Regions from separate parts of the Roseibium sp. SCP15 genome, predicted to be linked through region 1. Evidence: predicted binding sites of a transcription regulator. Region 1 holds the regulator's gene; each other region holds the start of a gene.
The links. The regulator PhoB, encoded in region 1, activates phosphate uptake and scavenging genes when phosphate is short. The targets are predictions, from matches to a motif close to TGTCATNNANCTGTCAT.
Positions count from the first base shown of each region.

Region 1 (7,635 bases):
AGAGCTGCGCTTGCAGACGGGCCTGGATACCGGTCCCGATCACGCCGAGTGCCTTGGCACCCTGCCGCGCGCCCATGCGACCTGCAATGACGCCCGCAAGTGCCGTGCGCAAATCGGTCAATGCGCCTTCATCCTGCAGGATTGCCAAGGGAGTTCCCGTCTCAGCCGAAATGACGGCCATGAAGCCGTTGCTGGAAGAAAGCCCCCTTTCCGGATTGTCATAGAACCCGGTGGCAAGCTTGACGGTAAAAACCTCGTCTTCACCGACGTGAGCGCATTTGATGTGGCACTCGCCATTTGCCTTTTGGAACGCCAGGTGGGTAACCGGCGCGACCTGGGCCTCGCCCCGAGCGAAAGACCTGAAGCCTTCTTCGATCTCCGCAAGTACCGCGCGCTCGTCAATCTGCGCCAAGATTTCCTGCTTATTCACCAGCCGCATCTGCATCTCTCTGTCAGAACGTCACCCAATTCGCGACCCATCTTGCGGGGTCGTTTCAGCGTTATAGACAAATTGTCTAATTTAGAATATTTTGTCAACACTCATTCTGAAGCCCTGTTTTCGAAACAGCCGAGAGACGGAAAAATGATGGTTGAGTTGGACGAGATTCATGCTGCGCAACAACGGATAGCGGGCTATGTGCGCCCCACTCCGCTGCGCAAATCTCATGCTCTGTCGACAGAGCTGAGCGCGTCGATCTGGCTGAAAATGGAAACGATGCACGATACCGGCGCCTTCAAGCTGCGCGGCGCGGCCAACAAGCTTCTGTCTCTCGACGAAACTCAGAAATCACGCGGTGTCATCACCGTATCAAGTGGCAATCACGGTCGTGCCGTCGCCTATATGGCAAGGCAGCTGAACATTCGTGCCGTCGTCTGTGTCACCGAAATCATACCTCCCGAAAAGATTGGCGGGCTGTACGATTTCGGGGCGGAAGTGATCGTTCACGGACAAACGCAGGATGACGCAGACGCGGAAGCGCGGCGCATTGCGGAACGAGACGGCCTTCTCTTTGTATCTCCTTTCGATGATCCGCATGTCATCGCCGGGCAAGGCACCATCGGCCTGGAGCTGCTGGCCGACCAGCCGGCCCTCGACATTGTCTTCGTTCAATTGAGCGGTGGCGGGCTCATGGCCGGAACCGCCAAGGCGCTGAAGAGCCTGAAGCCGGACATCAAGGTCATTGGGGTTTCCCTTGAGCATGGGGCCGCCATGATCGAAAGTATCAAGGTCGGCCATATCGTCGAGGTCGACGAAAAACCTTCCATCGCCGATGCCCTACCCGGCCCGATACCGGCCGACAACCAATACACCTTCGCCATGTGCAGGAAACTGGTAGACGACTTTGTTCAGGTGCCGGAGAGTGAAATTCTCGAAGCGATGAAGTTTATTCTCGCCAAGGAAAAATGCCTGGTGGAAGGCGGTGCAGCAGCCGGGGTTGCCGCCATGAGGCGGTATGGCTCGCTGCTTGAAGGGAAAAAAGCCGCAACTCTTCTCACCGGGAACAACATCTCTCTTGATCGAGCGTTGTCAGCGTTCGGGCTCAAGGATGCGCAGCAATCAGAAACGTTCTGGATAAGCTGACCGGAGCGGCCATGCGGCCGGACAACCGGTTCGGGCGGGTGAGCACTCCACCCTCCCGATGTTTTCAGCCGTAGTCAGCTTGCCATCGAAAACTGATCATTAAATGCGTAGCCGGCACCGCGCACCGTGCGGATCGGATCCTTGGCCTTGCCCTTGTTGAGCGCCTTGCGAAGTCGGCCGACATGGACGTCGACCGTGCGCTCGTCGACATAGACATCATGGCCCCATACGCCGTCCAACAGCTGCTCTCGAGAGAACACCCGGCCCGGGGAGGTCATCAGAAATTCCAGAAGGCGGAACTCGGTCGGCCCCAGGTGAATTTCCTTGGTATTGCGGCGCACCCGATGGGTTTCACGGTCAAGTTCGATGTCACCCGACCGAAGCATTGTGGAAACAACTTCCGGGCTTGCGCGGCGGAGGATCGCACGGACACGAGCCATCAGCTCAGGCACGGAAAACGGCTTGACGACGTAGTCATCTGCTCCGGTTGAAAGACCTCGAATGCGCTCGGCTTCTTCCCCGCGGGCCGTCAGCATGATGACAGGCAGACGCTCGGTATCTTCACGCGCGCGAAGCCGGCGGCATAGTTCAATGCCCGACAGCCCCGGCAACATCCAATCCAGAAGGAGGAGATCGGGCTGGGTTTCCCGCAACCGGATTTCAGCTTCATCACCACGTGCACAGGACTCGACCGAGTATCCTTCCGCTTCCAGGTTGTACCTCAACAGAAGGCTAAGTGGTTCTTCGTCCTCAACGATAAGCACCTTCGGCATACGTTCTCGCTCCAGTTTCGGCAGCAGATGCTGCCGTTCCGGTCACCAATTTCCAACCGGGTTCCAGCTGTCAGACCGCGTGGGTCGTCTCGTCCTGTTTTGCACGGTCTTCCGGCAGACGATCGCCAGTCACCATATAAAAGACGTTTTCAGCAATGTTGGTTGCATGATCGCCAATACGCTCGATGTTCTTGGCACAGAACAGAAGATGGACGCATTGAGTGATCACGCGGGGATCTTCCATCATGTAGGTCAACAGCTCCCGAAAGAGCGATGTGTAGATCGCATCGATTTCAGCGTCGGCTTCCTGAACGCGTCTCGCCGCTTCCGCGTCCTTGCGCGTATAGGCGTCCAGAACCTGCTTCAGCTGTGCAAGGGCCAATTCGGTCATGTGTTCCACACCGATGGCCAGTTTCTTGGACTGAAGATTGCTGTCGATCGCGATCGTCCGTTTGGCAACGTTCTTGGCCAAATCGCCAACACGTTCCAGATCGTTGGCAATGCGCGTCGCGGCGGTGATTTCCCGCAGGTCCTGCCCCATCGGCTGGCGACGGACAATCATTTCGATCAGCTTTGCTTCAATGTCCTGATGCAAGGCGTCCAAGCGTTCGTCCTGCTGAACCGTGACGCGTGCCAGTTCGATATCTTGCGAGACCAGTGCGGAAACAGCATCAGCAAACGCTTTTTCCGCCAGACCGCCCATTTCGGCGACCTTGCCGGCCATTGCGGTCAATTCGTCGTCATAGGCCGTGACTGTGTGTTCAGACATCCAGTGTCCCTTTCAGAATTCGCGTAGCCACTTAGCCGAAGCGGCCAGTGATATAGTCCTGCGTACGTTTGTCTTTCGGATTTGTGAAGATGTCTTCGGTCGGACCTTCTTCGACGAGAATGCCGAGATGGAAGAATGCGGTGCGCTGCGATACACGGGCTGCCTGTTGCATCGAGTGCGTCACGATCACGATCGTGTAGTTCTCGCGCAGCTCATCGATCAGCTCTTCGACCTTTGCCGTCGCAATCGGGTCGAGAGCCGAGCACGGCTCATCCATCAGGATCACTTCCGGGCTGACCGCAATGGCCCTGGCGATGCACAGGCGCTGCTGCTGACCGCCGGACATCCCGGTACCCGGCTCGTCCAGCCGGTTCTTCACTTCTTCCCAAAGACCGGCTTTCTGCAGGCTTGAGGAAACGATTTCGTCCAGATGCGCCTTGTTGCGGGCCAACCCGTGAATGCGCGGGCCGTAGGCAATGTTGTCGTAAATGGACTTGGGAAACGGGTTCGGTTTCTGGAACACCATACCAACCTTGGCGCGCAGTTGCACCGGGTCAACCTTGGGGTCGTAGATGTCCTCGCCGTCGATCCTGATCGACCCTTGCACGCGGCAGATATCGATCGTGTCGTTCATGCGGTTCAAGGTCCGCAGGAAAGTCGACTTGCCGCAACCGGACGGTCCGATGAAGGCGGTGACGGATCGCGGCTGGATTTCAATGTCCACATCTTTGATCGCATGCGTGTCACCGTAGTAGACCTGCACGTTCTTCGCGGAAATCTTGCTCTCGGTCATTTCCACCGACTGTTCAATATTCGACATCTCGTTCATCGGATCATTCCTTACCAGCGGCGCTCAAACCTGCGGCGCAGGATGATCGCGAGAATGTTCATTGTGAGGAGGAACACCAGAAGGACGATAATTCCACCCCATGCTTTTTCGTAAAATGCGTAGTCCGCGCGTGCCGCCCAGGTGTAGATCTGCGCCGGCATTGCGGAATTCGGCTCCGTGAACCCTGCGATGAAACCGTCCGGATATCCGCGCGCAACAAAGCCGACCATACCGATCAGGAGCAGCGGAGCCGTCTCACCCAAAGCCTGCGCAAGCCCGATGATGGTGCCTGTCAGGATACCCGGCATCGCAAGCGGAAGCACATGGTGGAAGGTTGCCTGCATTTTCGAGGCACCGATCCCCAGTGCGGCATCACGGATGCTCGGCGGTACAGCCTTCAGCGAAGCTCGCGTTGAAATGATGATCGTCGGCAGCGTCATCAGTGTCAGAACAAGGCCACCGACAAGCGGAGCCGACTGCGGCAGGTGCATGAACTGAATGAAGACCGCGAGACCAAGAATACCGAACACGATGGACGGAACGGCAGCCAAGTTGGAAATGTTCACCTCAATCAGGTCCGTGAACCGGTTCTGAGGCGCAAATTCCTCAAGGTAGATCGAAGCGGCCACGCCGATCGGCAGGGACAGGAACAGAACCACCAGCATCATGAAGAATGACCCGACCACGGATGCACCGATGCCTGCTCCACCCGGATTGTCCACGCCGGAATCGGCACCGGTGATGAAGTTCCAGTTGAACACAGTCTTGATGACCTTGGCCTCGACCAGAGCGTCAACAATGTCCAGATCGGACTTCTGCAGGAAGCGGCTGTCGGTAAGCGTCTCGCGGGTCACACGGCCGTTCATGTAACCGTCAACACGGGAGGCGGCTGCCAACTCAAAGCCGGTTTCCTTGCCAAGACTGTCCGGATTGGCCCGGAAGTGTTCGCGAATGGTGCCTCCGGTCTTGCCGACGATGCGCTGGATCGCAGCCGCATCGAACGGTGCGGAGACACCGCTTTCCGTCATCTGGCCATGCAGCGCATCAATGAAGAACTTTTCGTAGGCTTTCGTCTTGAAGAGCTCTTTTTCAGCTGCGTCGAACTGTTCCTGCGTGAGCGTAAATTCGACTTCGACTACAGTCCTGGTAAACGCCGGAATGCCCTGTGAGACGATCGACGTTGCCAGGACGACCAAGAAGAACAGGCCGATTGCAATCGCGGTTATGCCATAGGCCTTGAACCGCTTCTCGGCTGCGTTCCGCTTACGGGTCAGGTCATCGATGTGATAAAGGGACCTGGACTTCGCCGCAGCCTTGGCGGTGTCGGCAGCCGCTTCGGGAGTGAGTGTCGTATCGGTCATCAGTCATACTGCTCCCGGTATTTGCGCACGATGTAGAGCGCAACGATGTTGAGGCCCAAGGTCACCACGAAAAGCGTCATGCCGAGCGCGAACGCCACCAACGCGACAGGGGATGCGAAATCGGCATCACCGGTAAGCTGGCTGACGATCTTGGCCGTAACGGTGGTCATGGCTTCAAAAGGATTGAGACTTAGTCGAGCCGCCGCCCCTGCTCCGAGAACCACAATCATGGTTTCACCGATGGCACGCGAGGCTGCCAGCAGGATGGCACCGACGATCCCAGGCAGGGCAGCCGGCAGAATCACCTGCTTCACGGTTTCTGACTTGGTTGCACCAAGGCCGTAGGACCCGTCGCGCATGGCCTGTGGAACGGCATTGATGATGTCGTCCGACAGCGAACTCACGAACGGGATCAGCATGACCCCCATGACCAGGCCGGCTGTCATGACCGCGGTTCCCGCTTTCATGATGCCGATGCCATTGTCGCCAAAGACCGACAACAGAAGAGGTCCAACCGTCAGCAGCGCGAAGAGACCGTAAACAATGGTCGGGATACCGGCCAAAACCTCAAGAAGCGGTTTGGCAATGGCACGCACGCGCGGGCTTGCATATTCGGACAGGTAGATCGCAGCGAAAAGGCCGATCGGAACGGCAACCGCAAGTGCCACGAATGAAATGTAGAACGTGCCCCAAAGCAGAGGAATGATGCCCAGTTCCGAGTCGCCACCGCGTCCGGAGAAGCTTGGCGACCAAGTCAGGCCGAAAAAGAAGTCGGCCGCCGGATAAAGGCGGAAGAATTCCACTGTATTGAACACCAGGGACAACACGATGCCGATGGTGGTCAGGATCGCGATGGAGGCCGCACCGATCAAAATGGCCCTGATGCCCTTTTCAACCGTGTTGCGTGCCCAGAAATCTGCCCGTGTCTCTCTCAAGCCCCAAAGTGCACCGGCAATTGCCACCAGAATGACGGCAATCGTCATGTAGAGATTGCCGGTCGCAGACAGGACCCGGTACCGTTGCGCCGCGCGCAAGACAGGCTGGGTGATATCCGACGTCACGATCTGACCGGCTTCCTTGAGACGGGTGGTGACATCATTGAAGTCAGCCCTGGCACTGCGTGCAAACTCATCGGTCATCGCACCGCTGGCGACGGCATTGTCCAGCCCTCTTGCGGCACGCCGGACTTCAGCCAGAACCAGTCCGCGAGAGGAACCTTCGCTGATCGCACTGTCCGGGATCATTCCGGAGATTTCGCTGTTTACGTAAAAAGGCTGCGCGAGCAGCCAGACGATGAGAAGAATGAAAGCGGGCACTGCGGCTTTCATTGCCACGTTGGCCCCATAATAGGACGGAAGAGAATGCAGAACGTGCCGCTCTCCTCCAGCGCTGGACAGGGCCCGCGCCCGCCCCAGAACGTATCCTGCCACGGCAATGGCAAGTACGGTCAAGATGAGCCAGAACAGAGACATTTGCACCCCCGGGGGTCTTTGTAAAAAAGCACCAAAAAGGAAAAAGGGGCGGCGGAATATGCCGCCCCGTATTGAGCAGTAACTCGATTACTTCATGGTTTCTTCGTTCGAAATGGAAGCCTGTGTGGCTGCCAGCTCCGGATCGGAAACCAGACCGTACTGAGCCAGCGGGCCCTGCGGACCAGCGATCTCATCGGCGATGAAGAACTGAGCGTATTCCTTCAGACCCGGGATGACGCCGATGTGAGCCTTCTTGACGTAGAAGAACAGCGGGCGGGAAACGGGGTACTCGCCGGAAGCGATCGTCTCGGTGGACGGAGCGATACCGCCCATGGTGGCGACTTTCAGCTTGTCGGTGTTGTTCTCGTAGAACGCCAGACCGAAGATTCCGATGCCGTTTGCATTGGAGTCGATACGAGCCAGGGTTTCGGTGTAGTCACCGTCGATGTCAACGGACTTGCCGTCTGCACGAACGTTGATACAAGCTTTTTCAGCGGCTTTCTTCTTGGCCTTGTCGCTGTCGCCTTCGGCAGCTTCCAGGAATTTTTCGAAAGCGCCGGTGGCTTCACAACCAGCCAGAAGAACTTTGTCTTCAAAAACTTCACGGGTGCCGTGCTTGGTGCCCGGGATGAAAGCAGCGATTTCAACGTCCGGCAGTTCGGAGTTGAACTCGGCCCAGTTGTTGTACGGGTTGTCGACGAGCTCGCCGTCTTTCAGGACCTTGGAGCCGAGCGCGTTGAAGATGTCAGCCGGCTGGAACGCGTTGAAGGCCGGACCGCTCTTCTGAGAAGCGAAAACGATTCCGTCGTAGCCGATACGAACCTCGATGATGTCTTTGACACCAGCTTC
Region 1 covers NZ_JBDZYI010000002.1:168,919-176,553, forward strand. Annotated here, with positions in the region: gene ABLO27_RS08100 (ornithine cyclodeaminase family protein) at 1-439, opposite strand, end outside; gene ABLO27_RS08105 (threonine ammonia-lyase) at 584-1,582, shown strand; gene phoB (phosphate regulon transcriptional regulator PhoB) at 1,657-2,355, opposite strand; gene phoU (phosphate signaling complex protein PhoU) at 2,426-3,124, opposite strand; gene pstB (phosphate ABC transporter ATP-binding protein PstB) at 3,156-3,953, opposite strand; gene pstA (phosphate ABC transporter permease PstA) at 3,965-5,314, opposite strand; gene pstC (phosphate ABC transporter permease subunit PstC) at 5,314-6,786, opposite strand; gene ABLO27_RS08135 (substrate-binding domain-containing protein) at 6,874-7,635, opposite strand, start outside.

Region 2 (7,635 bases), on a different contig from region 1:
TTCTCGACACCGAAGCAAGCGACTTCGAGCAAGGCGAACCGCCAAAAGGCGCGACGCTCAAGATCGAAGACAATTTCGGCATGGCGATTTTCACCATGAACCAGGTCTCCGCCGATGGAGAAGTGACCAATGACACCTTCGAGGCAGTTCCGGACGGGCCGGAGGTCAAACTTGGCAAGAGCGGGCTGGTCGATGCCATGCGTCTGGTCTTTGACGGTGACCGCAACCTGGTTTCAGAAGCGCGCCGCGGCGGTTTGACGATCATGAAAGCCGAGAGGGAGCTCTCCGATGACGGCCAGACGCTGACAGTGACCCAGACGGTTCATCTCGTTGATGTCGCCAGTTTCACGAACATCTCCGTCTACCGCAAGGCGCAATAGGAAGTCCGGCAAATGAAACAGATTATCGGTGCCGTTGCCTTGGTGGTTCCTGACTATGACGATGCGATTGCGTTTTACGTCGAGAAAGTCGGCTTTGATTTGATCGAAGACACCAGGCTTTCCGAAGACAAACGCTGGGTTCTGATTGCTCCTAAGGGAAGCTCGGAAACCAGGCTCTTGCTCGCAAAGGCCGACGGTGCCGCACAGGTCGCTGCCATTGGCAATCAGACCGGTGGCCGAGTTTGCCTGTTCCTGAACACCGATGACTTTGACCGGGATTTTCAGGCGATGACGGAAAATGGCGTCGCGTTTCTTGAAGAGCCGAGAACCGAGGTCTATGGCAAGGTAGCTGTCTTTCAGGATCCCTTCGGAAACAAGTGGGATCTGATCCAGCACTTCTGATCACTCGCCAAGAAGGCGAGTTTCACGGTGTCATGCCCGTGCCCTCACCTCTTTGCCGTTGAACAACAAGAGCGTCAGACCGAGCGTGACGACAGCAATACCCAGCCATTCCTGGTAATCCGGCACTTCACCAAGCACGGGAATGGCGAGCACCGCCGCCGAAGCAGGAACAGCTGCTGAAAATCCTGCTGTCGCCGTTGGCCCCAGGTGCGTGGCAGCGAGCGCGAACATGATAACAGCAGCAAAGCCTGGCCCCAGTCCTTGATAAAGCGCCTGAAAAAGGATCGTGGAGAGATCGGTCTCTGCGAGACCGGAAGGCAGGAACAGCAGCCAGACGGGAACAAAAGCCAGAGCGTTGGGCACGTTGACCAGCGCCAGGGCCTGTCTGGGAGTGATCTTCCAGTATCGGACGCCAAAAATATAGACTGCCAGAACGGCAGAGGCGGCGAGAAACAGAATGACGCCGAGGAGAATGCTCTTCTGGCTTCCAATGAACCCTGCGCTGCCGACGAGAGTGGCCCCGGCGACAATCACCATCAGGCCGGTGGCTTGAGAACTGCTGGGCAAACTTGCGGAAAAAACGGCGACCAGCAGAACCGTGAAGACCGGCAGAGATCCGTTTGCAAACACTCCGGCATAGGCAGCCGAAGTCTCGTTCAACCCCCAGTACATCAATAGTGAATAGATGATGCCAGGGCCGCACAAAGACATGAGAAGAACAGCTTTCCAGGGAAGGTGACGTGGCCACCACTTCCAGACAAATGGAAGCGTAACTCCACCGGCAACCAGAAATCTGAGACCGGTCATATCCATCGCAGTGAGGTCGGTTTTAACCCCGGCACGGGAAAACACAATGAATCCTGACCAGACAAACAAAACACCGACTGCACAAGCCAAGCCGAGCTTTCGATTCTGTTCCACCAGAGCCTGATTTTCCAAACGAATACCCATTCTTCAAAATGTTTGATTGAAACCGGAGCCTGATCCTCAAGACGCTCGGGTGAGTTAGCACGTCGTATGGAGCCCGGAAACGGACTATCTCATCTTCGGAAGACCTCGCAAGCGCATCCGCAAGAGCTGCCTGCACATTGTTTTGCGGCTGTTGCTAATTGGCGGGCCTGCTCACGACCGAAGCGCCAGTCACCCCTTACGCCAAGACGATCATGAACCTTGCCGCTCTTCTTGCGATCCACCCGAATACAAAGACCCGGAAGCAGAACGCCACCGGGTCTTCGGAACACTTGCAGGACATGTGCGTCTTAGGCGGCCGCAACCTCTTCCAGGAATTCGCGAACTTCTTCGCGTAGTTCCTCGGTGCGCCTGACAACATCACCCGTCCGGCTTCCCATATCGGCCGCAGCATGGCTCGATTGTTCCGCAATCGCCTCAACTCCCGCCATGTCTTCCACCACGGATCTTGTCTGCTCGGCAGCCTGCAGGACATTGCCCTTGATATCGTCCGTCGACTGCCTCCGTGTTTCAAGATCCGCAGCAATCTGTGTTGTGTGATCCGTCACTTCGCCAATGTCGGAAATGATCTTCTGGATCGCATCGACGACCCGCACCGTGCGCTCCTGAACAAGCGAAACCTGCTCGGTAATCTGGTCCGTCGCCGAGGCGGTTTGACCGGCCAATGTCTTCACTTCTCCGGCGACAACTTCAAACCCCTTGCCGGCTTCGCCTGCACGGGCAGCTTCGATCGTCGCATTCAGTGCAAGAAGATTGGTCTGGTCGGCAATCGCATTGATGATGGAGACAATGTCACCAATAGCGTTCGATATTTCCGAGAGGCTCTCGATTTCGGCATTTGCAGCGGTGGCGTTCCGGTTTGCGGCTTGAGCCATGTCCGTCGCATCATGGGCGCGTTGGCTGATCGCGGCAATGTCGTTTGCCAGCACTTCCGCCGCGCTTGCCACCGCGTCCACATTTCCGGACGCCCCGGAAGACGCAGCCGCTGTATCACGGGCTTTTTGATCCGCGTTCTGTGCCACATCCTTCAGGGCACCGGATGTGTTTTGCATGTCGCCGAGGGCATCATCCACATCGGTCAGCAATTCGCCCATGCGTCCCTTGAAGGCGGAAATCAGATCATCGATCTTTTGTTGACGGTCAGCAGCCGCCTGCCCCTCCAACCGTTGACGCTCCTTCGTGAGTTCTACGGTCCTGTCGCGGTAATATCCGACTGCACGGGCAATATCCGAAATTTCGGTATGCCCATAGGAAAATGGCAGATCGCCTTCAACGCCGTCCGAATCCGCCAGCTTCCTGATACCGCGGTTGAGAGACTCGATGCAGTAGAGAATCGATCTGCCAAAGTACCACGATGTCCCGAAAGCAATCAGGAAGACCACTCCGAGCGCAACCGCAACGCCCCACATGCGCACACGCAGGTCGAAGACCATCGATTGCAACCGGGCCTCCAGCTCTGTCCGGGCGACCTTGTGCAGACCGTCGATCGCGTTCAGAAATGCAGCGTAGCGATCGCGCACCGGCTGAAGATCAAGAGTTGTCCCGTCTGCTCCCTGACCAACTTTCGACGCGATCTTGGACAGCGCGCCCTGAAGGCTGCCATTTGCCTGCCGGTAGGTCTGAGCCGCTTTGCTGAAAGCGGTTTCCTGACCTTCTTCAACCGCGCCCGGCCCTGTTTTGGAAATAGAGCTGATCTGGTCGGCAAGAACCTTGAATTGCCCGGCGCCAACAAGAACCGACATGGAATCAAAATGACTGAGTTCGGTTTTCTTGGAGACGTTTTCGCTGTTGCGAATAACCGCACTGGTGCGAACGATCAGGTCCGACAATTGTCCCGACACCAGCTCGGCAAGCAGATTGGTGGTTTGAGCCGTATTTGCCGCAAGTCCCGCTTCACTGCCGATACAGGCGGTCACCCGGTGTGCCTGGGAAAGCGCCTTGGACGGCGATCCGGCCGCTTTTTCAGGTGCGCATCCCGAATACCTGGCCAGTGCGGAGTTCGGAAGAACCGCATCTTGCCGCATGATGCCTGTATTCCAAACTGTGGCCAGGGACGGCAGGCTTTCCAGTTTTGCCGTATCCCGTGCAAGGTCCTTGTAGGCTGACAGGATAATCCAACCGGCACAAAGCACGATCGGCACTGTCAGAACGATGACAAGGACAAACAGTCGTTTTCGGATTGTCATGGAGAGACTCGCGAATCACCTTGGAACTGATTGGCAAGAAAACTACGTTCAAATTACCAATAAATTCGAAACGCGCCGAAATGGCCGGATTAAGCCAATTTTCTTGACCTTTCGCAGTGGTTATCTTCCCGATACGAAAGAAGGCCCGGCAGCCAGAAGCTGCCGGACCCTCGGTCAAGTCTTGGGAGACCTGAAGTCGTGTTTAGTTGAGACGTGTTGCCGGCCCGAGGTCGATCAACTGGGTTTCGCCCGGAGCATCATCAACACCGTCATTGTCTGTCAGGAGGATCAACCGGCCGTCGGCCGTGATGGTCAGGCCTTCCGGTTTGTCGAGGATCCAGCCTTTGCCTTCAGCCATTGCCGGAAGAACATCCATCGCAAATCGCTTCTTCAGAACCGGCAGGCTCTCGCCATGGGCCACCGGCGTCACCCCTTCCAGAGACACAACGGTGATCTGTTTGATCGCTGCGTCTTCGCCGCCTTTGTTGTCGCGTTCCAGAACGGCGAATTTACCTTCACCCATGGAAACGATTTCAGACAGGCCAACCCAGCCACCGGCTGCACTCTTTGGTGCATCAAGCGGGTAATGAACAAAACCCCAGGTCTTGTCCGCCGGATTGTAGATCGCGATCTTGGTGTGCCCCTTTGGATCGTCTTTCCATTCACGCTGAACAGCGACGGCGACCATCGGTTGACCGTTCATTTCAAACTCGGCAACACCTTCAAAAGAGAACCGCTTTGACTGATCGATCAGGCTCTGCGGCAGTGTGATTTCTTCCTGAACGGCTCCCTTGTCATCGACTTTCAAAAGCAGATGCTGACGGCCCTTGTCCGGATGCCCTTCCGACGCCAGCCAGAAACCACCTTCCCTGGAGACGGAGATGCCTTCCAGGTCGAGAAGTTCCTGACTTGCGTCCGTGACGTCGACATAAGATACGATCCTGGCTGGAATTGCAGAGATATCCAGAGTGTAGATCCGGCCGGTCTTGTAGAAGCTGTCATTGACGGCATAGAGCTTGTTCGGATCCTTCGGATCGGCAGCCAGCGCGGAAAGTGCGCCCCAGCCGATCGGTGCACCTTTTTCCGGATCGGTGATCGAAACCACCGAAGGATAGGCCGGAGCCTTGGCGCCGAATTTATAAAGTCCGACGTGAGAACGGACACCTTCTTCGGCATCATCAACTTCGTTGGCGACGACGAAAAGATCACGGCTTGGAATGGCCAGAAGGCCTTCCGGACCGACATGGGTCGGCAGCAGTTGAACGAACTCGGGTTCAGCGCCGGTATCCTTGTAGACCGCAACAAAGTTGCCGCGCTCGGAATTCACGAAAATCAGTGTCTCACCGCCGAAGGACCCTACTGCGACACCTTCCGGCTCGGTACCCTTCTTGTGAGCGCGCTTGGCCGGGTAGTGGCCGTACGACATACCAAGATGTTCCATCTGGTTACCGCTGTCGAAAAGCACATCGCCCTTGGCATTCCAGATGGTGAAACCGCGAGAGCCGCCTTCATAGTCGCCCTCATTTGCAGTCACGAAACGTTCGTCATCGATCCAGGCAACGGCATCGGGCTCACGCACGACATTTTCCGCACTGCCGGATGCATCGCTCATGCGAACTTTCTTGACCGGAACATTTTCCGCGGTTGCCGCACCAGCGGAGAAGTTCGCGGTGACTTCGCCAGATGCGAGATCAACGATCGCGATATGGTTGTTCTCCTGGAGGGTCACCACAGCCTGGTTCCTGGAGTTGATGGAAACGAACTCCGGCTCGGGATCGCTCGGAGCAACTTCCGCCAGACCGGTCAGGTCGACGATGCGCACAGCATCACAGTTGGTTGGCGCACCGTTTTCATCCAGATCGAAAATGGCAAGGTGCCCGGCCGGCATTTGTGGAATGACACCGTCATTCAGGTCTTCGTCGCGCTCGTTTTCGATCGCAATGGCAACAAACTTGCCGTCCGGTGAAATCGCAACACTGTCCGGCTGACCCTTGGCGTCACATTTTGCGGTGATGCCCAAACCGTCAAGCGCGATCACCGCGAGATGGCCTGAAGCGTTGATGAAGTCTTCGCTGGTGTTGACCCCTACATATGCAGACTTTTCGCCTACAGCAACGGAAGTCGGTTCACCGCCGAGATCGGTGCGGCCGAGCGGCTGCAGATTGAGCGGGTTTGCGGCGTTGACGAATACGATCGCATCTCCCGGGCTGTCGGTGAATGCCAGTGTGCGGCCGTCCTTGGACGCATAAATGATCTCTGCAACGGTTTCCGTCGCCTTGTCAGCGCCTTTCGGCAGCGTTTTGTACACCGGGTATGTGTTGATGCGCTCGAAGTAGTCTGCCTGTGCTGCCGATACAGCACCAAGACCGAACAGAACAGCGAGACTGACGCCTTTGAGAAAACGTCCGCGAAGATCTGCCATTGCACTAGCTCCCATGTTTTCGGGTTGTGGTGGCGGCAAGCTAGAGACGCTCATTGCAATAGCGGTGACAGTTGCGTGAAGGTTCCATGACACTTTCCCGCATAAAATATTCACGCAGGTCCGGTTGCGCTGCCTTAAAAAAGACTGGACAACACCCTAGATATCTCTAACGTCTGGTGTCTCCACACTTTCCTCGCGTATTACGCGAAAAAATCGGATAATCTTATGCAGATCGGTTTTGTCCGCTCCGCCATCGTGCTGGGGCTTCTTGCTGTTGTGGGTCCGTTTGCGATTGACCTCTATCTGCCTGCAACACCGCAGATCGTGCGGGACTTGCAGACGGATGATGCAGGCGCTCACCTGACCTTTACGGTCTATTTCATTGCGTTTGGCTTTGCACAGCTGATCTATGGTCCGATCGCCGATTCGGTAGGCCGCAAGCCGCCGATTTTCGTCGGACTGGCCGTGTTCATTGCCGGTTCTGCAATCTGTGCAATGGCCGACGACGTGACCGCACTGACCTGGGGACGTTTCGTTCAGGCGCTTGGTGCGGCTGCTCCGATGGTGATCGTACGCGCAGTGGTTCGCGACCTGCATACCGGAACAGCGGCCACACGGCTGATGGCGCTGGTGATGCTGGTCATCAGCATTTCACCGTTGCTTGCCCCGCTTACCGGCAGTTTCATCATCTCGTTTGGCAGCTGGCGCCTGATTTTCGGCGCTCTCGGGCTGATCGCCCTGCTTGCCATGATCCTGACCGCCCTGCAGTTGCCGGAAACGCTGCCGCGCGAAATGCGCAGCCGGATTGACGCCACGGCTCTCATTCGAAGCGCGATCTTCTTGCTCCGGGACGGCAAGTTCATGGGCCTGACGCTCATTGGCGGCTTCTCGCTGGCAAGTTTCTTCGTGTTCATCGCATCGGCGCCCATGGTTTACATGACAACCTACGAACTGACCCCGACCGGTTTCAGTCTTGTCTTTGCAGCAAACGCAGTCGGTTTCTTCGCTGCTTCCCAGTTTGCAGCCGGACTCGGTCAGAAATACGGAATGGGACGGGTGGCCTTCTGGGCCGTGTTCGGCTTTGCCGCGGCAACCTCGTCGCTGTTCACGCTGGTCTGGTTGGGTTTTGATGATTTGCCGGTTCTCATGGCCTTATTTTTTGTCGGCAACACCTGTCTCGGACTGGTCATCGCACCGACCATGGTCATGGCGCTGGAAGAACACGGCGAACATGCAGGGATGGCGTCGTCCCTTGGCGGCACGCTTCAGATGGTTG
Region 2 covers NZ_JBDZYI010000005.1:555,466-563,100, reverse strand. Annotated here, with positions in the region: gene ABLO27_RS25680 (hypothetical protein) at 1-380, shown strand, start outside; gene ABLO27_RS25675 (VOC family protein) at 393-782, shown strand; gene ABLO27_RS25670 (DMT family transporter) at 813-1,703, opposite strand; gene ABLO27_RS25665 (methyl-accepting chemotaxis protein) at 2,042-3,937, opposite strand; gene ABLO27_RS25660 (esterase-like activity of phytase family protein) at 4,140-6,359, opposite strand; gene ABLO27_RS25655 (multidrug effflux MFS transporter) at 6,585-7,635, shown strand, end outside.
Region 2: a site for PhoB is predicted at 6,435-6,451, ahead of ABLO27_RS25660 (esterase-like activity of phytase family protein). Genes of this name have one in related genera too.

Region 3 (7,635 bases), on a different contig from region 1:
TCACCACGGAATGTCTCCAGCCAATCCTTGGAATGATGCCGTGTTCGGATCATGACGAAGACCGTGAGATTGAGCCCGAGTCGTGCCGGGTCCAGCCGCACCGTGTGGCCTTCGATGAGACCGCTCTCGTAGAGGTTCTTGAGCCGGCGCCAGCATGCGTTCTGCGACAGGCCGACTTTTTCTGCCAGGTCCCGCTGCGACAATCTGGCATCCCTCTGCAATGCGCGGAGGAGGGCGCGGTCAATATGATCGAATTTTTCTTCCATATACGATCAGGTGACACAATTTTGGGAATTTGACAATCAAACTATGTGAGGAAATCCCATCGAAAAGGGTCGTATGATCTGAATAATTGGATTCGGAGCAAGAAATGACCCAACAAACCGGCACCGCACTAGATCAGTTTCACAAAATGCTGAAGGGCCCCGATTTGATTGTCCGGCTGCGGGCAGGCCTGATCGGTGAGGGCAAAATCATCTCCGGACCATTTGGAGAGCGCGAGCTGATCTACGCCGATTATGTCGCTTCAGGCAGGGCACTGCGCCAGATCGAGGAGTTCGTGCTGGAAGAAGTGTTGCCTGTCTACGCCAACAGCCATACAGAGGCATCCTATTGTGGAAGCGCAATGACGCGGATGCGCGAGGCGGCAAGATCAGAGATCGCCAGAATCTGCGGTGCCGACAAGGCAACCTATGCGACCGTCTTTTGCGGATCGGGCGCGACAGCCGGTTTGAACAGGCTCGTGCATCTCCTGGGTGTCTCGACAGCGGTTGAGAAGGGGGAGAATCCTCTCGTCGTGATCGGCCCATATGAGCACCACTCCGATATTCTGCCCTGGCGGGAAAGCGGCGCAGAAGTGATCGAGATTGGAGAGGCAGGCGAGGGTGGACCGGATCTGCAGGAACTGGAAACTGTACTTGAAAGCGCCGGGCAGGAACGCCTGATCGTTGGTGCTTTCTCCATGATGTCCAACGTGACCGGCATTGTCACGGACGACCGGGCGGTCACGCGTCTCCTGAAGCGTTTCGGTGCCTTGAGCGTGTGGGACTGCGCAGGCTCAGGTCCTTATCTGCCCATTGAAATGAACGAAGGAACGGACGTTGAGAAAGACGCAGTGGTCGTCTCTCCGCACAAGTTTGTCGGTGGTCCGGCCGCTTCAGGTGTGATGATCGTTCGCAAGGCGGCAGTTCAAATGGAAACGCCCGTGTTCCCCGGCGGTGGCACTGTGCGCTTTGTATCGCCCTGGGGACATGATTACACTTCGGATATTGCCTGCCGGGAAGAGGCTGGAACTCCCAATGTGGTTGGCGACATTCGCGCTGCGTTGGCTTTCATGGTCAATGAAGCGATCGGGCAGAAAACCATGGATGAACGCAACGCTGCCTGGCGGGTAAAAGCACAGGCGGTCTGGCGGGAAAATCCGGCAATTGAAATCATGGGCAATCCCGACGCACACCATGTGTTGCCGGTTTTCTCGTTTCGCGTGCGCGATTTGGAACGCGGCGGATACATTCACCAGCAGCTTGTCACGCGCATGCTTTCAGATGAATACGGAATACAGACCCGCGGCGGCTGCGCCTGTGCCGGTCCATATGCGCATCGGTTGCTGGATATCGGACAAGAGCAGTCCGAGACGATGCGTCAGCGGATTTTGTCAGGCGAGGAGCTCAAGAAACCGGGGTGGACCCGGCTCAATTTTTCCGTGCTGATGACAGAAGAAAAAGCGGATAAGATCATCAGGGCCGTGGATGAGCTCGCACGCACACCTTATCCCCTTGCGGATCACTACGCCTGTGATGAAAGCACAGCGCGTTTCAAAGCCATCCAGGACGCTGCTTGAAGGATCGAGAAAGACAATGTGCCGTTGGGCTGCCTGGAGCGGAGCTCCGAAATACCTTGAAGAAGTTATCTGCGATCCCGCGCACTCGCTGATCGATCAGAGCCGCAATGCGCTTTCCTGCAAGACGGCCGTCAATGCCGACGGCTTCGGTGTGGCCTGGTACGGCGATCGTGACACGCCGTGTCTCTACAAGGATGTTCGGCCTGCATGGTCGGATCCAAACCTTCTGCAGATTGCACGGCATGTCCGCTCCGGGCACTTTCTGGCGCATGTGCGCGCGTCGACCGGATCAGCGACGACACGTGACAACTGCCATCCTTTCACCTTCGACCAATGGACGTTCATGCACAACGGACAGGTGGGCGGCTATGACAAGGTGCGTCGCCGCCTGGACAACATGATCCCGGACGACCTCTACCGGGAGCGGTCGGGCGGCACAGACAGCGAGTGCCTGTTTCTCATCGCGCTTGCCTACGGGCTCAAGCAAAATCCGCGCGCTGCCATGGCTCGGGCCGTTCATGAAGCCGAGGGGCTTTCCAGATACTCCGGGACGACGCCTCATATGCGCTTTGCGTCTGCCTGGTCGGACGGCAAGACGCTTTATGCCGCTCGCTATGCCTCAGACAAGTTTCCGCCAACGCTCTACTATCGGCAATTCGATGACGGGGTGATGGTGGTCTCCGAGCCTCTCGATGAAGCGCGTAACTGCTGGATGGAAGTTCCAAGCGGCGACATGATCGAGATTCGCGATGGAAAGGTAAATCAGGTCACCTTCCTGAACGATGAAAAGCTGGTTGATGCCTGAGCAGAGGATCGGTTCTCAGCTCTCGATCCAATGCCAGGCGGTTTCGATCTCGTCTCTGTCGAAGTGCTTTTCCTGAATTCCGGCCACTTTTGCAAAGGTCGCATCCACGGCAATCAGAGCTGCAAGCATCTTGCTGTCGGTGACGATGGCGATCTTGTTCAGATGCACCATGTGCGTCAGGATCCATTTTATGTCTGCGGCCGCAGCTTCAAGGGAAACGCCGACATGATCGCCGAGCACGACAAGAACACTGATCTTGTCGTGCTCCTTGATCAGCTGTTCGGCCTGGTCAATCAGGTTTCTTTCCTGATCGATATCAATCTTTCCGGATATTTCAACACCCAGTACCGGACCTTGGCTGCGGGGCAGAATAACGAACATGCTGGTTCCTCCAATCTCGACGGCACACTGCCGTTGCCTGACCGGATGAAGGTTAGTTCGTCAATTCAGGGTTGATCAAGTCGAGTTTCTCAAGTCGCCCTGTGTCGTTTCGAAAGGGTCTTGGTCACTCAGCATGCCTGGTTGGATTGTTCGTTTTCCAACCCGGCAATGATCTCTCTGGTACGCGCGTCCACGAAGGCGCGAATTTGACGAGTGAGCGGAAAGCCATCGGTGTGCGACCGGCCGTAGGACAGGTTGAAGTCGTGAAAGATGACGCTGCGTGGAGGCATAAGTTGATGCTGAAGCATGGTCTCAAGCTTGTCGAACGCTTTTGCGAGGCGTGCTTCGAGCGTTTGGGCCCCGGCATATTCATCCCAGAGTGAGAGAAGATCCTGAGCTGTGTCCGCAGGAAGAGGGGCACAAAGCTCCTGGAAATCGCGTCGTTCGCGGTCCTGCCGGTCATCTCCCGGGGTTTGCTCTGGGGCAGGAATGTCTCCCGAAATGGCTTCGCCGAGATCGTGGATCAGGCAAAGTTTCAGAAGCTTCGGAATATCGACTTCCCCAAGTTCCTTCTCAAATACAAGGATCATGAAGGCCAGCCGCCAACTGTGTTCGGCCGTGCTTTCTTTCCGGCCTTTCCGGGTTGAACCCGAACGGAGCGTGTCTTTCAACTGTTCGGCTGCCTGGAGGAAGTCCAGAAGACCGGACAGTCTCATGTTGTCTGCTTCCATGGCGACGGAAGCTGTATCTGTTTGAGTCATGCCGCCAAGTTTAGCGCGCGATCATCGGTGCAGCGATGGCATGAATATTTTATGCAGGAAACGGAATTAGGCAGCAGGCTCGTCACGCACCAGCCTTGCAAACCGGCCGTCGGAGAGCGGTAGGCGCGAAATGCGGATGCGACTTTGAGGAATGGTCAACTCGGCGAATTCCGCCCGCTCTGTCTCATAAACAACGTCGGGCCCAAGCGGCTCGAACCATCCGTGTTCTGGCAGCTGATGCTCAACGGATCGAATGCTTTCAGAAGCAAATCGCCAAAGCGGGCGGTCCAGCAGTTCGGAGGTCGGGATGCGCCAATTGACAGTCCTTGCAGGAGAGGCTGCCAACAGTCTGTGGGTCAGATCGCAGACAAGATGAACCGGCATGGCGGCCTGGGTCACGAGATCAAGCAGCGCCCGGTCTGCCGCAGTTTCCGGCCGTGCGCGCAAGAGCTGCGTGATCTTGAGCCGGTCCGCTCCATTTGGCTGCGCATCTCCGCTTTCCCAGCGGGAAATCCTGCTCTGGGAAACATCGAGATCGCGGGCAAGGGTTTCCTGCTTGATGCGATTGAGCACACGCCATCTGCGTAGGGAAGGGCCCAGGCTGGTTTCAAGAACTGCAGTTTCTGTCGGCATGGCGCAATTGTAGCGGCAAATTTCTAAAAGGGGGAGTCAGGGAAGTGGTCGTCCTGGTGCCGTCAGATTTTGTTGAAAGGGCGGCTCGTAACCTGGATCGAGTTTCCGTCGGGGTCTTTGGCGTTGGCAAACTCGTATCCGTCGGCCTGATGAACAGGCCCGAAGCTCAACCCTTCAGCTTTGGCAGAGGTGCAAAAATCCTCGACCGTCTCAACGTTGAACACCAGTTTCACGGTGCTTTGCCCGGTTTTTTGCGCTTTTCCCGCCTTGTGCAACATCAATCTGGCACCGCCGTCTGGCGGTACCAGTTCGGTAATTCGGTCGCCTGGGATCTGATGCATGGAGAAACCGAAATGCGAAACGTAAAACGAAGCCGTCCGGTCTATGTCACGTACATACAGGAGAATTCGGTCCAGTCTCATCATCCCGGCCCCAGGCAGTTGCAGTGGTTCTCAAAGGATCAATCTGTATTGAGCCTGCCTTTCGTGAAGGCAATGGCCGGGTCCGAAGAATGTTCAACATCTTCTCCCAGCACCTGTGTCCATGCATGTTTGCGATGTTCATAAACGGAAAAGCGGGGAGGCGGAAACTCGGGATCAGCAAAAGCTCCGACTGGAATTGCGGTCACACCGGGCCAGCCTTCAATGACGTAGGCCAGTGTGGAACCGCAATTGGGGCAAAACCTGTAGGTCGCCTTGTGACCACTATCGGCAACGCGGGACCATTCCTTGTAGTCGCCGGACAGCTCAACGTTTTCATCTGGCCATCTGGCCTGTGTTGCAAAGGCACTGCCGCTGCGCTTCTGACACTCCAGGCAGTGACAGACGGATACTCGTACCGGTTCGCCCCGACAAACCGCACTCAGCTGTCCACATCGGCAGGATGCATGTCTCGTAATCATCGGTCTTTGTCCCTCTCCAGAGCGGAAAGGTAGCAGGGAGAGGGAAACGGTCAAACGAAGTTGTGCCAGGGAGCCGGTTGATTAGCTGTACTTTTCGATAAAGGCATCAATCGACAATTGCCGGAAATCCGGAAGGCGCGCCTTCAGCTGTTCATGCGACCAATCCCACCAGGAGATGCCCATCAGCGCCTCTTCCTGTGTCTCAGTAAAGCGCCGCTTGATCGGTTTGGCGGCGACACCGCCAACAACGGTGTATGGAGCAACGTCCTTTGAGACGACGGCACCCGCTGCAACAATCGCCCCCGTCCCGATGGTAACCCCGGCCAGAACCGTTACGTTGTGACCGATCCAGACATCATGGCCGATGGTCACCCAGTCATCCTTTCTCCACTGAAAGAAACCGGCATCGTCGTTGCCCAGGTCATAGGCAGCCGCGCGGTAGGTGAAATGATGCTGGGATGCCCGCCAGGTGGCGTGGTTGCCCGGATTGATCCGAACACGCCGGGCAATCGAACAGAACTTGCCGATTGTTGACCAGACGACATCACCTTCCTGAACAATATAGGAATAGTCGCCCATCTGGCTTTCGCGCATTTCCGTGCGCGCTCCGACTTCTGTCCAGATCCCCAGTTCACAATTCTGGACATTTGCATCCGGATGAATATTTGGCGCTTCGGTAAGGCATTGCTTCTGGGCAGGAGAGGACATGGAGGCTCCATTGGGAAGAATAGTGATAGAGGGGCCGTGTTTAACCGGCGTCGGGTGAAAGCCGGTGACGGATTGGTGACAGTATTATGACTGTATCCAGATTTAACAGCTGAGTGCTTATGGAAAGACTGGAAAATCCAGTCAAAAATACACAGTCTTCAAGGTCAATACTGCAGCAGTACTGACTCAAGGCTTCAGAGAGTGCCTGATCTTCGAAGTCATTGAATCAAAATGGCAAATCTTGAAATGCGGATCAAAGGGGCCGGAGTCGGGATCGGGGTCTTCATGGAACTGTCATAAATCTTTGATCTTTCATACAAAAACCTGTCATCTGCCTGTAATCGTCCAGTGGCTCTTGTCGCCCAGCAATACGAACAAACACGGACAGGGCTGGCGGGTGATTCAGTTTCAGGACGTCACAAAGACCTTCGGGACAAGGACTGCGGTCAACAAGGTCGGTTTCAACATAGACAAACCGCAGATGGTCGGGATTATCGGCCGATCCGGAGCGGGCAAATCGACCCTCTTGCGCATGATCAACCGGCTGACGCCGGCGACTTCAGGCCAGATCCTGTTCAAGGGGCAGGACATTCTCAGCCTAAAGGGTGGAATGATGCGCCGTTGGCAGCGTGATTGCGCCATGGTGTTCCAGCAATTCAATCTCGTGCCGCGCCTCGATGTGGTCACCAATGTCATGCTCGGCCGTCTCAACGGTCACGGCACAATGAAGAGCCTCTTCAACATCTTCAGCGCCGGCGATGTCAACGATGCGCTTGTTGCACTCGACCGCCTGGGAATCGTTCAGGAAGCGGCCAAGCGCGCCGAAGAGCTTTCCGGCGGTCAGCAGCAGCGGGTGGCGATTGCCCGTGCGTTGATGCAGGACCCTTACATGATCCTGGCAGACGAGCCGATTGCGTCCCTGGATCCGATGAATGCCAAGATCGTCATGGATGCGCTGCGTGAAATCCATGAGCGCGACAACAAGGTGGTTATCTGCAACTTGCATACGCTCGATACGGCGCGTGCCTATTGTGACCGTGTCATCGGTATGCGCGACGGGTTCCTTGTTTTTGACGGAAAGCCCGAAGAGCTGACCACAGCCGCTGCCCGTGAAATCTACGGTGCCGACGAAAGTTTCAACGAGGCAGCGACTTCCACTGCCATCGACGCCGGCCAGACCGGCTCTCAAGAATCCGCTGGTGTGATGACCCCGGCGGCAGCAGCGGTTTGAGCCGCTCGCGCACCCTTCAAACGTCATCAGATACAGACTCTCGGGGAGTGTCCCAAATGAAATTCGTTTCCAAAGTTGCTGCGCTTGCTGCCGTAAGCACGATCGCTCTGAACGCCTCGATCGCCGGTGCTTCAGAAATCACCGAGTTCCGCATTGGTATTCTGGGCGGCGAAAACGCGTCTGACCGCCTGCGCGCCTATGAGTGCCTGGAACAGAAAACCGCCGACCTGCTCGGTGTTCCTGTCAAGCTCTTCGCTCCGGCCGACTACAACGGCGTTATTGAAGGTCTGCTCGGTGGCAACCTCGACATGGCCTGGCTTGGTGCGTCCAGCTACGCAAAGGTTTATCTGACTGATCCGGAAGCTGTTGATCCGG
Region 3 covers NZ_JBDZYI010000001.1:353,989-361,623, forward strand. Annotated here, with positions in the region: gene ABLO27_RS01600 (Lrp/AsnC family transcriptional regulator) at 1-266, opposite strand, end outside; gene ABLO27_RS01605 (aminotransferase class V-fold PLP-dependent enzyme) at 371-1,840, shown strand; gene ABLO27_RS01610 (class II glutamine amidotransferase) at 1,857-2,645, shown strand; gene ABLO27_RS01615 (STAS/SEC14 domain-containing protein) at 2,661-3,026, opposite strand; gene ABLO27_RS01620 (HD domain-containing protein) at 3,155-3,787, opposite strand; gene ABLO27_RS01625 (helix-turn-helix domain-containing protein) at 3,854-4,420, opposite strand; gene ABLO27_RS01630 (VOC family protein) at 4,483-4,842, opposite strand; gene ABLO27_RS01635 (GFA family protein) at 4,881-5,321, opposite strand; gene ABLO27_RS01640 (DapH/DapD/GlmU-related protein) at 5,403-6,029, opposite strand; gene phnC (phosphonate ABC transporter ATP-binding protein) at 6,427-7,260, shown strand; gene phnD (phosphonate ABC transporter substrate-binding protein) at 7,317-7,635, shown strand, end outside.
Region 3: a site for PhoB is predicted at 6,094-6,110, ahead of ABLO27_RS01640 (DapH/DapD/GlmU-related protein). Genes of this name have one in related genera too.

Region 4 (7,635 bases), 710 kb from region 1:
ATTGGAGGCAACGGTGAAGACTTCGCCGTTCTCGTCCTGGAATGTCGCGATCGTTGCCGGGCGGTTGCGCTGGAAGTCACCCACCTGGTCACCGGAAGACACAAAGCCGTTCAGGTACTCGGCGATCGCATAAGTATCTGCAGCCGATGCTTCTTCAAAGACCAGAGAATCGGCGTGTACCAAGGTCAGCTTGGTGGTGTCGTAGACCATGCCGGTCATGATGGCGTCGGAACCAAGAAAACCATCGGCACCCAGAGGATTGACATAGGCATAGACCGCACCAGTTCCCTGGGCCACAGCTTCGGCATTCAGAGCATCGACCAGCGTGGCAATTGCAGAAGCGTCACCGAAACCATTGTTCTCGATTTCCTGAAGCGCGAAGACTTCCGCTTCGGTCTTGATCATTGCATCGACGATCTTCTCGGTCTGACGGTCGAACTGTTCCTGATTGCTCGCACCGCGAGGGTCCAAGTCGCCATTCGGCCCGGTACCGCCGGAGAATGTGGTGAAGTAGTTCAGGACGTTGAAGCTGGCGACCTGCAGGTCTCCACCGACATCGGCAGGTGCGTCTTCGCGCGCACCGGAATTGGTGCTTTCGTCCACGGACAATGTGCCGTCAACCAGAACCTTGTACTCGCCGAAATCGTAGGTCAGAACGCCTTCGACAGGAGCATTGAGTTCCGCTCCCAGACGAAGTGTCGGGCCGTCTTCGCCAATGACATCGCCACGGCTGAGAATGCCGTCGCCATTGTCGCCAGCCGTCGTGTTGGCAATATAGCCGTAACTGTCCGGATTGCTTGCCGACGAACCATCGGTGATGCCTAGACGGTTGTTCTGATTGGCCTCGATATGCGCGGATATTTCGTCCTGCTGGGTTTGCGCATCATAAAGCTGGGTTGCCTGCGTCTGCGTGCCGGCACTGATGGTGATGTCACCAAACCTGTCGAGATTGAAGTTCTCGATGACGGTCAGTTCTTCGCCGGCAATGCCGCTGGTGACCGAAATCCGCATGCCCTCGTATTGCTCGAAGTTGGTCGCAACCTGAGACAGCTGGATATTGGCGGCGGTGGGCAGGGTGGTGGTGGATCCTGTCTTGGTAACGTCCGTCACATTGCCCAGCTGCGTGAAACCGAAGAACTCTTCCACTGTGCCGGCAACGTCGACGACGTCTCCTGCAACAACGGTCGGTGCGCTGCCGGTAAAGACGAAAATACCCTCAGACGACAAAGCATCCGCATCCGCGTCCGCATCTTCTTCCTGCAGGAAGAAACCGTTGCCCGTCGTGTAGGTGACGACTGCCGAAACCAAGACATAGTCGCCGACCAGCAGGCTCGCTGATCCCGTTCCCTGGATTTCGGAGATGAAACGCGCTGTCGGTTCCGGTCCCGTGCCGCCGCCTTCATTTGCCGCGCCCTTTGTTTCCGCAGCCGCGCTGTTCCAGGTACCATCGTCCTTGCGCTGCAGCGAGAAGCCGACTTGCGTGGAATTGCTTTCCGAAACGCCGATGTCGGTGGATGTGACCGTACCTTCAGCAAACTCGGCGTCGAAGCTGCCTTCATAGCTGATGAATTCGACAACCTGGTCGCCATTGAGCAAAGCAACACCGTCCGGCGAACCGTTCTGGATGCCGTTGGCCGGCAGATCCCAGACGTAATAGTCGTAGGTGCCGTCCGAGGTTTTGCTCAAAGTCGAAAGGTCAGCACTGTTATAAGCCGAGCCACCATTGCCGTTGATCAGCTGAACCTGAACACCCGTGACATCCGCATTTGCATTGACACGGATCTCGACAAATTCACCTGTGTCGGAGCTTTCGTTGTCGTAGTGCAGTTCGTTGATGCGGGCTTCGGCGAGCGGAACCGTGGGGGCGCTGTTTTCAGCTCCCTTTGTTTCGGCAGCGGCCTCATTCCAGTTCCCGGCGGCATCACGTTGCAGGGAAAACCCGATTTCGGTGCCACTGCTTTCCGACACGCCTACATCTGTTGAGGTGACTTCCGTTCCTGCAATCTGCGTCGTGATCGTTCCCTCGTAGGTGAGGAATTCAAGCACGTCTCCGCCGTTCACCAGAGCGATACCATCAGGAGCACCATTTTGAATGCCGTTGGAAGGCAAGTCCCAGACGTAGTAGTCGTAGGTGCCGTCAGTCGTTTTGGTCAGGGAAGCGACGTCAGAGGAATTGTAGGCAGCGCCGCCGTTTCCGTTGATAAGCTGCACTTCCAATCCGGAAACATCGGCTCCCGCATTGACGCGGATCTCGACGAATTCTCCAGTGTCCGACCCGGCATTGTCATAGTGGAATTCGTTGATCCTGGCGCCGAGCTCCACAACTGGTTCGTTGGACGCACCCTTGGTTTCCGCTGCGGCTTCGTTCCAGGAGCCATCCTCATTACGCTGAAGGGAAAACCCTACTTCCGTGCTGCTGCTTTCGGAAACGCCGATATCGGTTGAAGTGACCGTTTCGCCGCCGATGGTGGCATCCATCGTTCCTTCGTAGCTCAGGAACTCCAGAACCGTGCCACCATTGACGAGCGCGATACCGTCCGGCGCACCATTTTGAATTCCATTGCTCGGCAGATCCCAGACATAGAAATCGTGAGTTCCGTCGCTGGTTTTCGCCAGGGTGGAAACGTCGACCCTTCTGTATTCGCTCCCATTGCTGCCGTTGAACAGAATGACTTCCAGATATGAGACGTCGTCACCTGCAGCCGTGCGAATTTCGATGAATTCGCCAACATCCCCGCCGCTGTTGTCGTAGTGGAACTCGTTGATGCGCGCGTCCACGACCGGGATTTCCAGCACATCGGTCACATTGACGGTCAAGGCCTGCTGACTTTCCGCCCCTTCAGCGTCCGTCGCCACGACGATCAACTGATAGGCATTGTCCAGTCCGGCGTCGGCTGGTGCTTCGAAATCCGGTGAAGCCTTGAAGCGAATTTCGCCTGTTGTTTCATCAATCGTGAAAAGTGCTGCGTCGTCACCCTGGAGGGAAAAGGTCACGCTGTCGCTGTCGACATCGCTTGCGCTGGCAACCGCGACGACCTGCGTATCGTTTTCGGCATAGTCGACATTTGATGCGACCTGAAGATCCGGAGCATCGTTCCTGCCGGTAATGGTAACCGAAACGGTTGCAGTCGTTGCGCCTCCGTTGCCGTCATCAACGGTGTAGGAGAACGTGTCGGTAAGGGTTTCCCCTTCCTGAAGAGAATCGAATTTACCGGCCGGATTGTAGGTAATCTTGCCGTCTGCAAACGAAATCACCGCACCGAGCTCGCTCAGAACGTCAACTCCGGTGATTGTCAGCGTATCGCCGTCAAAATCCGTGTCGTTGGCCAGAAGATCGTCGGCAGTCAGGATCAGCGACGTGTCCTCATCCGTAGCTGCAGCGTCGTCCAGTGCCAGGACCTGATTGTTCCGTCCGTCAATGTAGAGCGTGTAATCTTCGGCCTCGAAGTGAAGTGCCTCGATCTTCTTGAGATAGTCGACTTCAACGGCGCGACCGTCGTCACCGAAACGCGTGACGATTGCAGTTGTCGAAAACCAGCCTTTGCGCAGATTGACGTCGTAATCAAAGATCGAGCCATCAAAGGCGGCGGTATCGAAACCGCGGCCCCCGTCTATGACATCGTTACCGGCGCCACCACGGATCCAGTCATTGCCCCGCCCGGCAAAAACCGTGTCGTCACCGGCACCCGCGTCAACCCGATCGTTGCCACGCCCGGCGAAAATCCAGTCATTGCCGCCTCGGCCGTAGATTTCATCGGCCCCGCCGAAACCGAAAATGAAGTCAGACCAGTTCGAACCTTGAAGAAAATTCGCGCGGTGATTGCCAAAAACGAACCCGAAACGGAAATGCCAAGTCATCGGAAATTTACCCCATCCTCCAGAGCGACACTGAGGCGGTTGGTAAACGATGCCTCATGTCAGAGGCGTGTCAGTTTTCTGACATTTGACCGATTGGGCAAGAAAAAATTAGCCGTAGAAATAAACACTTAGACAGCTAATATGTAGAATTTCTCAACTATTGCCGTCGCAAACAACCTTGATACAACTTCGTAAGCTTTTGTTAAGAAAATGCTTTTTCTTATTCGTAAATTTACGTAAATCTCATCTACTTTAGATAACTTAAATGAATTTTCGCAATCAAATTTTTTCCACTGGCTGAATTTTTTTTCAAAAATGCCGGTTTGAAAAACGAAAGAGGGCCGCAAAAGCGGCCCTCCCATGAGATCGACGCGACTAATTGTCCGGATCAGATCCCGATGAAACCGATCGACGCAAGAGGCTGCTCCAGCACCGTTCCATTCCACCCAGACAATTGGGCCACGTTCCGATACTCACTAGACATGGGCATACCTCCTTTCCGTTGTTGACGACGTTATTAATGTGGCGCTGAAAAAGCGCCTTCACAAGACCCAAACAGCCTCAGAGGCCTCCACACAACGAACATGTGAGAGTGTGTTACCGGGAGGACACAGCTTTTTCGGCGATTGTCAGAAAAACGAGATCAAGCTCTGAAGCAAGGTCTGACAGCGCTTCACCGCCTTCGTCCATGTAGGGCGCAAAGACGAAGCTCGGCGTTTTCCAGGAGAGCGTTGCCGAGCCATCGCTGTTCCCGGTGACATAGAAACGTATCGGCGCTTCGATACCGGCGGCAACCGAAGCGTCCAGCATCCTCAACGCGTAGTCGTTGCGGTAGACGCCGATGATCCGATTGCCTGGTATTGTAATTCCCCGCCCCTTGGCGCCGGCAGAGGCGCTGGCCTGGGTGACGAGCAGCATCTTCTCGGCCTTCACGGCGGTTTTGAGATCTTCAACAAGGTCGCTGTAGCTTTTGGAGGTCGGAATGACCTGCCATCCCTCTCTTTCGGAAATGCTGTCTGCAAAAGCTGTCGTCCCAGCCAGCGAAAACAGTAGGATCAAAAAGGTAAAAATGCGCATGAAAATATCTCCCGGAACCTGGAAATCAGGTAGCAGGCAATCTATCGGGCCCAAGCTCACGGATGTTTCACAATCCGGTGTCCCGGGCAGGTCCTCACTCCATGCCGAAACGCAACCGGAGGCGCGTACCGGCGAGACTGCCGAGAAAACCGAATGCCAGCCAGAGCCAACCGTGAAGAGATCCTGACACCAACCCGCCCAGATAGGCGCCGATGTTGCATCCGTACGCAAGCCTTGCGCCATAGCCCATCAGCAACCCGCCTGCTATTGCGGTCAACACGTCGCGGCGGCTCAACTGCCAGACAGGCGCAAAACGTCCCGCCAGCGCCGCGGCAACCATTGCACCAATGATGACACCGAAATCCATCACCGACGTCGTGTCACGAAGAACCGAATTTTCCAGAGCGCTTCGCTGCCAGGTCCAATAGGGCCAGGTATCAACCGGAATGCCGATCGCGTGAAACAGCTTGCCTCCCCAAAGCGCAAAGGCAGACGTAATCCCCCACGGTCTGCCGACGACCACAAAGGTAGCAATCCCGACCAAAGCCAGCATCACCGCACCGAGCATGGGAGACCAGGGCCCGGCAAAGAAGGATTTTGTAGGGCGCGGGGCAGCGATTTCCCCGTGTGCCCGCCGTTCGATGCGAAGCGTTGCCAGCGTCAGGCCACCCAAAACCAGAGCCGTCAGCAGAAAGGCGCCATGCGGACCGAATTCCCGTATCAGGGAAACCGGTGGCAGTTTGGGTAGCCGCCCCCACAAGTGCAGGTGAGCCGTCGCAGCGACGGAGCCGAGAACAAAGGCCGCGAGCGTGATCATCATCCGCGTCGAACCGCCACCTGCGGTAAACAGGGTTCCGGACCCGCATCCACCTCCGAGCTGCATACCGACACCAAACATGAACGCACCAAGGGCCGCCGCAATGCCGAACGGAAACACAAAGCCACCTGTCGGCCAACCCAGCTGACTTCCCCAGGCAATCAACGGGAAAGAAACCGCGCTTGTCAGAAGGATAAGTACAAATTGCGCCCTCAGACCTCCGCCGCGCCTTTCAGTGACGATCCGTCGCCAGGCAGCGGTGAAACCGAAACTCGCGTGATAAAGCGACAAACCGGCGACGCCACCGATCAGCGTAGCAACGGCCTGACGCGGCCCCGCTTCCCCATATGCCCCAAGCGCAATCAGCAAAAGCAGGGCGATGCCGACACCGACAACGGCGGTTTGCGATCTCTGGACTGTCAGAGCCATGAATTGATCTTCTCCGGGCGCAGCCGGGACTGTGTTGCCGGACTGCTGAATTCTTCAGGCACACCCTCGCATTGGTAGCCATAATTTCGCAACGAAAGTGTCTTTTGCTAGCCTACACATTGCCAACACCTTTTTGTGTTTTGCAGTTCATGTAAAGCCTGCGGAAGTTAGGCAGTGACTTTGCATTCGGCCGGACGTCTTTCGCGATCATTTTGAGATCTGTATCAGGAAGCCCGGCACTGAAACTATGAAGGCCTGACATGCGTCTTAGTGACCAATTCGGATATGATCTTACACTTACCGACCGGGACGCCCTTGCGGCATGGAATGCGACCGTGCAGGCCTTTCTGGCCCATGGCAAAACAACACCGGAACATCTGGAAACCTGTCTGAGCCTCGCGCCGGATTTTGCACTCGCTCATGGCGCTCGCGGGCTTTTCTGCCTGCTGCTCGGACGCAAGGAGCTCAATGCAACGGCAAGCGAATGCCTGTCGATCGCCCGAACCTCTGCGCAGCACACACCTATCACCGATCGCGAAACGGCAGTTATTGACGCTCTGGGGGCCTGGCTCCAGGGTTTCCCGACCCGGTCGGCCGATATTCTCGATGCCATGCTGGTCAAGGCGCCGGAAGACGCGCTGATCATGAAGCTGGTGCATGCTATCAGGTTCGTTCTCGGCGACGCCACAGGCATGCGTCAATCGATAGAGCGTATTTTGTCATCCTATAACGAAAACCATCCGGCCTACGGATATCTGCTCGGCTGCCGCGCCTTTGCGCTCGAAGAGACCGGAGACTACAGGCTGGCTGAGGCATCCGGCCGAAAAGGGCTGGAATTTGCCCATGACGATGCCTGGGGACTTCATGCGGTCGCCCATGTGCACGACATGACGGGTCGGTCGGAAGAAGGCGCCGGTTGGTTGGAGAACCACCCCGGTGGCTGGGCTCACTGCAACAATTTCGGCTATCACGTGTGGTGGCACCTTGCGCTGATGTATCTGGATCAGGGCGATGCCGACAAGGCGCTGGCGCTTTACGATTCCGATGTTCGCAAGGACAAGACAGATGATTATCGCGACATCTCCAATGGTGCGTCCCTCCTCGTCAGGCTGGAACTGGAAGGTGTCGATGTCGGCTCGCGTTGGGACGAACTAGCCCTTCTGTCCGACAAACGCGCCGAAGATGGCTGCAATGTCTTCGCCGATTTGCATTACTTGCTGGCTCTGTTGAACGGTGGCCGGCGAATGGGCACCGAGAGGTTGCTCAATGGCCTGAAGGAACGCTCCAGGAGCGAGACCGATATCGGCCGCATCGCTGCCGAAGCCGGTGTGCCCACCGGTCTGGGCCTTGAACAGTACCGAAAGGGGAACTACGCCTCCGCTTTCACCTTGCTGACATCGTCCAGGGACAATCTTTACATGGTCGGGGGCTCTCATGCCCAGCGCGACGTGTTC
Region 4 covers NZ_JBDZYI010000002.1:877,887-885,521, forward strand. Annotated here, with positions in the region: gene ABLO27_RS11425 (ExeM/NucH family extracellular endonuclease) at 1-3,858, opposite strand, end outside; gene ABLO27_RS11430 (DUF302 domain-containing protein) at 4,456-4,935, opposite strand; gene ABLO27_RS11435 (YeeE/YedE family protein) at 5,030-6,181, opposite strand; gene ABLO27_RS11440 (tetratricopeptide repeat protein) at 6,442-7,635, shown strand, end outside.
Region 4: a site for PhoB is predicted at 3,926-3,942, ahead of ABLO27_RS11425 (ExeM/NucH family extracellular endonuclease). Genes of this name have one in related genera too.